Linked DNA regions of Stratiformator vulcanicus. The protein of the gene in region 1 interacts with the protein of each later gene in a pairwise test. Links are inferred from orthologs where the notes say so. Each region holds a gene or a part of one and is shown on either strand. Other genes may lie near its edges.

Region 1 (4,767 bases):
GTGCAGATCGAATGGTGCTCGCCCTGCGAGAACGGCATGTTCCTGAGCGGCGGAAAATTCGTTCGCCCCGGATTGCCGGGCGTCGATCAGGCTGAGTAGGGCCTGCGAAATTCAGCCGTCCAGTTCCGCCCGTTTTTCGGGCGGAATCAAGCGGTCGAGCAGGCCGTTGACGAACTGTGAGGAGTTTTCGGAACCGAACCGTTTGGCGACTTCGACGGCTTCGTCAATCACCACCCGCGGCGGCGTGTCGGTATTGAGCAGTTCGAACACGCCCAGGCGAAGCACGTTGCGATCGGTCGGAGCCATCCGGTCGATTGACCAGTTGTTCGCGGCAGCGGCGAGTTTTTCGTCAATGATCCCGCGGAACTCCATCGTGCCCACGAACAAGCGCCATGAAAACGCGCTGAGGTCGGCATCGTCGAGCTGTTCCTCGATCATTCCGCGGACGTCGTGCATGGCGACATCCGAGTTGAGGTCGAGTTGATAAAGCATTTGCACCGCGACTTCGCGGGCTTTCGTTCGGCGGGACATAGCAACGAGCCCGGTCGGGCTCTTCACGAGGCAAGAAATCGGCAGCCGAGGGTCATGCTTCAGACGTGGCTGCGAATGTCAGTCTAACGAATTCTACGTGCGGACAAGGGGCGGAGTTTGGCGAATCGCCGAAGTTGCGCCGACTTGTATTGCGGAAAGAGGTTCGGCTTGGTCATTGATCGGGCTGCGAAGGCGAGCATATTGACCGCAGCACGCTCACCATTTCGATCGCGGCCAAGGCGGCCTCGGCCCCTTTATTGCCGTGAACTCCACCCGCCCGTTCGCGGGCCTGCTCCATCGTGTTGCAGGTCAGAACGCCGAACATGACCGGCGTCAGATGCTCCGCCGCGATTCGCTGCAACGCTTCGGCGACCGACTGATTGATAAACCGGTCGTGCTCGGTATCGCCTTTGATCACCGCACCAAGGCAAATGACCGCTCCGGCGCCATTGGCGTACCTATCTTGCCGCGAGAGTGCGGCTGCGGCTGCCGGCAATTCGAAAGCTCCGGGAACGCGATACGTCTCGATGAAGTTATCGGGGACGCCTTGCCCTTGAAGAGTCTCCACGGCCGCGTCGTGCAGGGCATCCGTGATTTCCGCATTCCACCGCGCCGCAACGACGGCGAATCGGGCGCCCTCGGAAAGACTTATTTTGGTAGGCTTTATGCCTTTCTTTGTCGAGTTGTCACTCATTTCAACGTGTCGCGCTCAAGCGTTTGTTCGGCCCAAAGTCTTTGCCCATCAGAAAGCGGCGGTTCGGGGCTGGAGGCGTAAATATAATCTTGGTACGCGGCTGCCTCGAAAACAGCTTCAAACTGAATTTGCAGGTTGATGATTGCTTCGTCACGACCGTCTCGCAGCGGTATTGGAATCACCGGGAGCGGCTCGTCTATGTTAATCGGCCACAGCTCAACCTCCGGTCGCATCGGCGAACGACTGACCATAATTAAGTAGTCACAGTCGGGAGTTTCATCGATCGGCAATCGCGGGCCGCCGCGCAATAGGTCGATTTCGACAAGATGAACCCGGCTTTCGAAGTAACTGCGGCGCTTCGCCAAATATTGATTGCGATCACCACCCGACTTGTTCGACGGGCTTAGCAACTCCACGACCGTCACAACTTCCCGATTTGAACGATCCCGGACCTCGATAAAATTGATACGTTCAACATCGATCGACTCGCTCACGCGCCCTCGAGCCGGTGCGGTTGTCGAGGCAGTCTGATCTCCGTGGGAACTCCACTCGTCACTTTTGACGGACACATCTGACCGGCCAATAAGTCGTTCTCGCGCGGACATTTCGTGAATGTAGACGTGCTCGTCGATCTTGCAGAAATAGTCAGGGCGAACCTCAGCCGTGATGGCTTCCGCAAGCTTCGGTACGAACCTCTCGTGGAAATCGTGCCAGAATTCCGAGTTCTCTAAATACGGATTCATGCCCGGAAATGGAGATGGCATTACATCATCCTTCAAAGAACCTGACATTCGCCCACGTGGCGGCGATCTGTCCAATGACCGTCGGACCTGCGGCAATGATCGCCACTAGGAGCGCGTCACGGCGTCCGACGATCCGGGTGCGCCGTTCCTCGCTTGAGTTAATCTGCTCGGCGAGCCGAGTTGTCTCACGCTCAAGTAACTATGCACGGCGAAGACAGTCTCGAATTTCCTCGCGCAATTCGTCGCGACTTTGAACAAGGTGATCGATTCGGGACTGCTGAGCTGCGATAGCTTCTCGGGCATCTCGTATAAGTTCCGTGTTCGTCATTCCACCGGCTCACCGTTGTCTGGACGACCGTCATCGATTTCCTGCAACGCGACGTTCAGACGGTGGAGCGCATCTCGTGACCATTGTCTGAGGTACTTTCCCCATTGCTCATGGAAGAGCCACCAAATTTCTCGATCAGCCATACATTTTGCGTTGAGAATGGTGAGTGCGACCGACTTCTCTTTGTAGATCAAGCGAAATCGCAATCCGCGACGGCTGTGCGACCACTCAATATCTGTATCCTTTGCCAAGTCGACTTTGAGGCCGGTCACATCATGCCGAGCTTCGCCAAGAACATCTGCTAAAATTCTTGTCGCACGCTCGGCCTCATGCCGCAATTCATCGCTCGGCAGGCCATCCATCCCTTCAACCGAGCGAAAGCTGGGGTCCGTAATTTGCGTGTCTTCAATTGTTTTCATCGCTCTACCCTAAGTTCATGCTCAGCAAAAACTCTTCGTTCGTCTTTGTCCGCTTCATCCGGCTTGTCAGCAGTTCCATCGCTTCGACCGGGTTCATGTCGTTGAGCACTTTGCGAAGGATCCAGACGCGCTGCAGTTCTTCTTCATCCATCAGAAGTTCTTCGCGGCGGGTGCCCGATTTGTTGACGTCGATCGCGGGCCAGACGCGTTTTTCTACCATGCGGCGATCGAGGTGCAGTTCGGTGTTGCCGGTGCCTTTGAACTCTTCAAAGATCACTTCGTCCATCCGGCTGCCGGTGTCGACCAGTGCGGTGGCGACGATCGTCAGGCTGCCCCCTTCCTCGACGGCGCGGGCGGCGCCGAAGAATCGCTTCGGATGCTGCAGCGCATTCGCGTCGACACCACCGGAGAGGATCTTACCGGAGTGAGGCACTTCCGTGTTCCACGCTCGCGCCAGTCGCGTGATCGAATCGAGGAAAATGATCACGTCGCTGCCCGCTTCGACCATCCGCTTGGCCTTTTCGATCACCATTTCGGAGACCTGAATGTGCCGGCTCGGGGGTTCGTCGAACGTACTGCTGATGACCTCGCAATTGGGGCCTTTGACCTGGCGTTCCATGTCGGTCACTTCTTCGGGCCGCTCGTCGATCAGCAACACGATGACGTAGGCGTCCGGATGATTCTGCAGCGTCGCTTGCGCGAGTTGCTGCAGCAAAATCGTTTTGCCTGCCCGCGGGGGAGAAACGATCAAGCCCCGCTGCCCCATCCCGATCGGGGCGACCATGTCGACGACCCGCGTGCTGATCATCGCCGGATCGGCCGCGAGACGCAGCCGATCTTTCGGGTGCAGCGGCGTGAGGTCGTCGAACGGGACCCGTGTCGACATTGAGTTGGGATCGGAGTTGTTGATCGCTTCGACACGCAGCAGCGCGAAGTAGCGCTCATTTTCTTTGGGCGGACGAATCTGTCCGGCCACGGTCGCGCCGGTGCGTAAACCGAAGCGACGAATCTGGCTCGGCGAGACGTAAATGTCGTCAGGGCAGGGCAGGTAGTGATAGTCGGGGCTGCGCAAAAACCCGAACCCGTCCGGCAGGATCTCCAGCGTTCCCTCGCCGAACATCAGTCCGTTCATCTTGGTCCGCTCTTTGAGGATCTTAAAAATCAGATCCTGCTTCTTCAGACCGGAGTATTCGGTGATGCCGTCGGCACGGGCCAAGTCGAGCAGTTCCTTCATCGTACAGCGTTGCAACTGCGCGATGTGAATTTCGCCGTGCTTGATTTGCTCGTAACGCGCGTCGGCGGGGTTGGCGATCGACGGGTCGGCGGTCTCCGGAAAAGAGACGGTCGGTTCCTCGGCGACACTCGCGGAGGTGGTCGCAGTGTCGGTCGATGCGGGGCGTGTCGGTCGGCTCATTGTGAATTGCCAGAGGTTGGGGCCGGTTAGAACGGCCGATTGGGAAGGGTGAATTGTCGGAAAGGGACGACCCGCCGAAACGGAAGAAAATCCGCGGAACGGGCAGTCGAATTCTTTCAGTCGTCGATTCGCAGTTAGTCGGAGTTAGTTGGATTCGCCGACATCGCGTCAGCTTCGGGTGAGATCAAATTTCGGCAGGCCCGCATGCAGCCAGTTCGAGCTTGCGCTCCAGTTCATCAACGGCGTGCGATAATTCTCCGTTGTTGGAGATAACGATATCGGCTGCGTCTCTTTTTCGGTCCAGCGGCCACTGGTTTTGCTCCCGTCGCCGCCACTCGTCTTCGGTCCAGTCTCTATTCGTTTTGACCCGCTGCTTTCGAATTTGTTCGGTCGCGTCGACAAAGACGATCCGGTCACAATTCCGGCTCCATCCCGTCTCCAACATTACCGCGGCATCAATCACAATCATCGACGGCGGATGGGGCTGCCGACTCAATGCGGCGATTTGATCGCCGATCCGTTCGCGGATGACCGGATGAACGATTGCCTCTAATTGCTTCCGATATCGCTTCGCTTCTTCCCTCTCGTTGAACACCACGCGGCCCAAAGCCGACCGGTCCACTTGTTGTGTTCCGTCA
Region 2 (4,175 bases), 2.4 Mb from region 1 along the record:
AAATGCAAAAGCCCGTCGCGTTGACGGACGGCAGCCGCTTCGCAATTCGCGAAGGTGGCCGGACCGTCGGTTCGGGCGTCGTGACTAAGATTCTCGAGTAGAATTCGTTGTGGAATTGAACCGAGGCCCGTTCCGGTGAACCGGGGCGGGCCTTTCGGTATCTTTATTGAGCCCAGTGGTACACAGAGTCGGATTGAAGCGATGGCCCGAGAATACGTCTGGTTGCAATGCACTGAGAGCAACCATTTGAATTACCGCGTCGAAAAGGAAATGCGCGGGACCGAGCGGCTGGAGCTAAAGAAATACTGCAAGTTCTGCCGCAAGCACGTTCCGCACAAAGAGTCACGGAAGAAGTAGCGGTTAGCGGTTAGCGGTTAGCGGTTAGCGGTTAGCGGTTAGCGAAGCTAATGGCTGATCGCTGAGAGCTAATTGCTCGTTAGACGGGCGTAGCTCAATTGGCAGAGCAGCGGATTCCAAATCCGCAGGTTGGGAGTTCAAGTCTCTCCGCCCGTGTTTTTCATCAGGATGCGCGAAGTCGGCTTGCGATGCCGACGCTAAGGGATTTGAGGCCGAAATGGCGAAAGCGAAAGCGGTTGGATCAATCTGGTCCGCACTTCTATCCGCCAATCTTTATAAGCGGAATCAGGGCCGGCTTGTCCGTCAGGTGACGGTGCTCTCGTTGTGCGCCGTGATATTCATCGGGTGTTACATCCTGAGTCAGGGGCCTTTGGCCGATCGATTCGACGAGACTTGGATCAGCGTCGGGATTCCGACACTGCTTGCGGTGGTCGGGGCCTGGATTGCGTTTCGGGTGGTCAACTATCCGAAGTTCGCCGACTTTCTCGTGTCGGTCGAAGCCGAGATGGACAAGGTCAGTTGGCCGTCACGGGCCGAACTCTACCGGTCCACAATCGTCGTCATTGCCGTGATGTTTCTGCTCGCGGGGATGTTATTCCTGTACGACACGATTTGGCTCTGGCTATTCCGTGCCATCAACGTGGTCAAGTTTTGACCGACTGCTGACATCGCACGTATGGCGCTTATTTCGCGGTCGACGGGCGAATTGCGTCGAGGTATTCGGTACGGGTTTTCGGTTGCGAGCCGTATTTCCGTCGATCCGGTACAATTCGGCAGTCCCGGTCGGTTGAATTTCGAACGACTTTCGGCCAGCATGTCGAACTTTCCCCGCTCCGCACTGCGGAGGCGGTCTTGGCCGACCTTTTGCTGCCGGCGAAAAGATTCTGATGGATGAGACTCCAGACTCCGGAACGACCGACGAAGCTGCCGCCTTGCAAACCGAGGATGTGCAGACCGAGGTCGAACAATCCTCTGACTCCAGCGAGCCTTCCGGTTCGCCCGAGTCGGAAATGCAGTGGTACGTTTTGAAGGTGACCAGCAACCGTGAAAAAACGGTGAAGCAGGCGCTTGAGAAGCGGATCAAGCGTGAGGGTTTGGAAGAATTTTTCGGGGAGGTACTGATTCCGACTCGAAAGATTGTCGACTCCAAAGGCGGCAAGAAACGGACGCTCGAGGAAAAAGTTTTCCCGGGCTACATGATGATTCAGATGATCTTGAACGACGACTCTTGGTACCTCGTGCGGGACACCACGGGCGTCGGAGACTTCACCGGTGCGGTCGGCGAACCGACGCCGATGAGGCCGGAAGAAGTCGACCGAATGCTCGGTCGCAGGCGAGATGAAGAGAGCGGTGACGCTGAGCCGACGAAGGTCAAAATTGATTTCTCGGTCGGTGAGATCGTCAAGATTAAAGATGGCCCGTTCGAGAGCTTCGAGGGGACCATCGAAGGGGTCGACGACGTTCACGGGAAGGTCGTGGTCCTGATCGAAATTTTCGGGCGTCCTACGGAGACCGAACTCGACTACTGGCAGGTCGAGAAGGTCTGACGAGGCGCGCTATCTCAACAACGGGACGGCTTCGGCAGGGCTGTCCGGCACAGATGGCGGGACTACTGCCGGTCTATTGAAAGCTGATCATGGCGAAAGAAATTACAGGGCAGGTCAAAGTGCAGATCCCGGCCGGGCAGGCGACGCCCGCGCCGCCTGTCGGTACCGCGCTCGGTCCGCTGCAGGTCAACATCGGCCAGTTCGTGCAGCAGTTCAACGAGCGGACGCGGGAGATGTCCGGCACGACCGTGCCGGTCGTCATCACCGTTTATAAAGACAAGTCGTTCACGTTCGAGGTGAAGAGTCCGCCGGCGGCGGTGCTGCTTAAGCAGGCGGCTTCGATCGCCAAGGGGGCGGCCAATCCTCTTACGGATAAGGTTGGGACCGTCACAGACGCCCAGCTCGAAGAGATCGCGAAGACGAAGATGAGCGACCTCAATGCCGGGTCGATGGATGCCGCGAAGCGAGTCATCGCGGGGACGGCACGCAGCATGGGGATTCACGTCGTCGGCTGAGTCGGCGGCAGCTGAGTCGGCGGCAAAGGCGATAGTGGAACTTATTAAGACGCGTCACGGCAGAATCGGGTGTAGAAGAGATGGCGAAGACTTCCAAGAGAATGAAAAACCTGCGGCAGAAGGCCGAAGAGGTGGGCACCGTCTCCCTCGCCGATGCCGTCTCCGCTCTGCTGGGATTGCAGGGCCAACTTCCCAAGAACGTTCCGCCGGCGAAGCCTGATCAGGTGGTCGAATTGGCGGTTCGACTCGGGATCGACGCCAAGCAAGATGAGCAACGCGTCCGCGGGGCGATCGTGCTGCCGCACGGCATCGGCAAGTCGCAGCGGGTCATCGTTTTCGCGCAAGGTGACAACGTTGCGGTCGCTGAGGGGGCAGGGGCGGATAAGGTTGGCGGCAAGGAATTGGCCGACGAAATTAAGGGCGGTTGGCTCGACTTTGACGTCGCCATTGCCACTCCGGACATGATGGGCGTCGTCGGTCCGCTCGGTCGCGTGCTTGGCCCCCGCGGATTGATGCCGTCGCCCCGGGCAGGAACCGTCACGCCGAACGTCGCTGACGCCGTGCGCGAGTACAAGGCGGGTAAGGTCGAATTCAAAAACGACAAGGGCGGAGTCGTGCATTGCGTCATCGGACGTATGACGTTCGAGCCGGAGCAATTGGTCGGCAATGCCGAAGCCATTCTAAAGCATATCGAGTCAGCTAAGCCTTCGGCTCAAAAAGGCATCTATATGCGGAGCGTCACCGTGACCGCGACCCAGATGCCGGGGATTTCGGTCGCGCTATAGGCGGCCTGTTTCATGGTAATAAATATTCCTTCGCAAAATTGAGCTTGGGGCGGGTCGACCGAACCGGTTCTGTTCGACCAGCCTCTCGGAGAGAATGATGAGTAAAGTCATCAAAGGCATGATAATCGAGGATATCGTCGATCGCCTCGACGGCGCGACCGATTTGCTCGTCGTAGACAGTTCCGCCCTCGACGCGAACACGCAGAATTCGTGGCGAAGGTCTCTTCAGGAAAAAGAGATCAGCGCCCTTTCGGTGCGGAACACGCTGGCGCGGCGGGCGTTGGAGCGGGTCGGCGTCAGCGGGATTGATCCCGTGCTGGAAGGCCCGTCGACGCTCGTGTACGGCGGCCAGGATATTGTCGCCCTCTCGAAAGAGATCACGAAGTGGGCGAAAGATATCGAGAAGCTGCATATCAAAGGCGGCTCTGTCGAAGGGCAGTCGCTAGACGAAGCCGGCGTCGTGGCTCTGAGCAAGAGCCCGAGCCGGGAAGAAATTCTGTCGAAGATCTCAGGGCAGATTCTCTCTCCTGGAGCCAACCTCTCGGCGGCGATGCTCGGGATCGGCGGCACTCTGGCAGGTCAAATTAAACAGATTGCAGATAAAGACGACGCGGAAGGCGAGGCCGAAACGGCCTGAGCCGGCTGCGGCGAGACATTTTCAATCGTCGGGCGTGGGGCTCCGGCGGATGTTTTACTCGAAGGCTTCACCCGGAGCCCACTCAACACTAAGGGGAATTGACTATGGCGACTGACGCACCCGTGCAGGAATTCAGCGACGTGACCAAGGAACTCGGCGACAAGATCGTCGGCCTGACCTTGCTCGAAGCGAAGAATCTTTCGGACTACCTCAAGGAGGTTCATGGCATCGAGCCGGCTGCCGGAGGTGCCGTGATGGCGGTTGCCCCTGGAACGGGCGATGGCGGCCCCGCTGAAGCGGCCGAAGAAAAGACCGACTTCGATGTCATGCTGAC

What was found.
Region 2: the proteins of rho (region 1) and nusG interact in binary tests that used the Escherichia coli proteins (3 or more experiments, as listed by UniProt). The link is inferred for Stratiformator vulcanicus from one-to-one orthologs.

What each region holds. Positions count from the first base shown.
Region 1 is NZ_CP036268.1:4,596,418-4,601,184, reverse strand. Bases 1,925-4,767 are described here. They hold rho (transcription termination factor Rho), read right to left. Parts: upstream 4,130-4,767; coding sequence 2,720-4,129; downstream 1,925-2,719. Other genes in these bases: coaE (dephospho-CoA kinase), read right to left, coding at 4,314-4,767; Pan189_RS18275 (hypothetical protein), read right to left, coding at 2,293-2,715; Pan189_RS18280 (DUF4058 family protein), read right to left, coding at 1,925-1,989. Outside these bases: Pan189_RS18295 (PilZ domain-containing protein), read left to right, coding at 1-99; transcription antitermination factor NusB, read right to left, coding at 112-531; ribH (6,7-dimethyl-8-ribityllumazine synthase), read right to left, coding at 704-1,225; more of Pan189_RS18280, read right to left, coding at 1,222-1,924. UniProt on the Escherichia coli protein: Facilitates transcription termination by a mechanism that involves Rho binding to the nascent RNA, activation of Rho's RNA-dependent ATPase activity, and release of the mRNA from the DNA template.
Region 2 is NZ_CP036268.1:2,187,400-2,191,574, forward strand. Bases 268-3,074 are described here. They hold nusG (transcription termination/antitermination protein NusG), read left to right. Parts: upstream 268-1,244; coding sequence 1,245-1,904; downstream 1,905-3,074. Other genes in these bases: rpmG (50S ribosomal protein L33), read left to right, coding at 268-357; secE (preprotein translocase subunit SecE), read left to right, coding at 575-1,012; rplK (50S ribosomal protein L11), read left to right, coding at 1,994-2,419; rplA (50S ribosomal protein L1), read left to right, coding at 2,500-3,074. Outside these bases: tuf (elongation factor Tu), read left to right, coding at 1-101; more of rpmG, read left to right, coding at 202-267; more of rplA, read left to right, coding at 3,075-3,204; rplJ (50S ribosomal protein L10), read left to right, coding at 3,302-3,841; rplL (50S ribosomal protein L7/L12), read left to right, coding at 3,946-4,175. UniProt on the Escherichia coli protein: Part of the processive rRNA transcription and antitermination complex (rrnTAC). The complex forms an RNA-chaperone ring around the RNA exit tunnel of RNA polymerase (RNAP).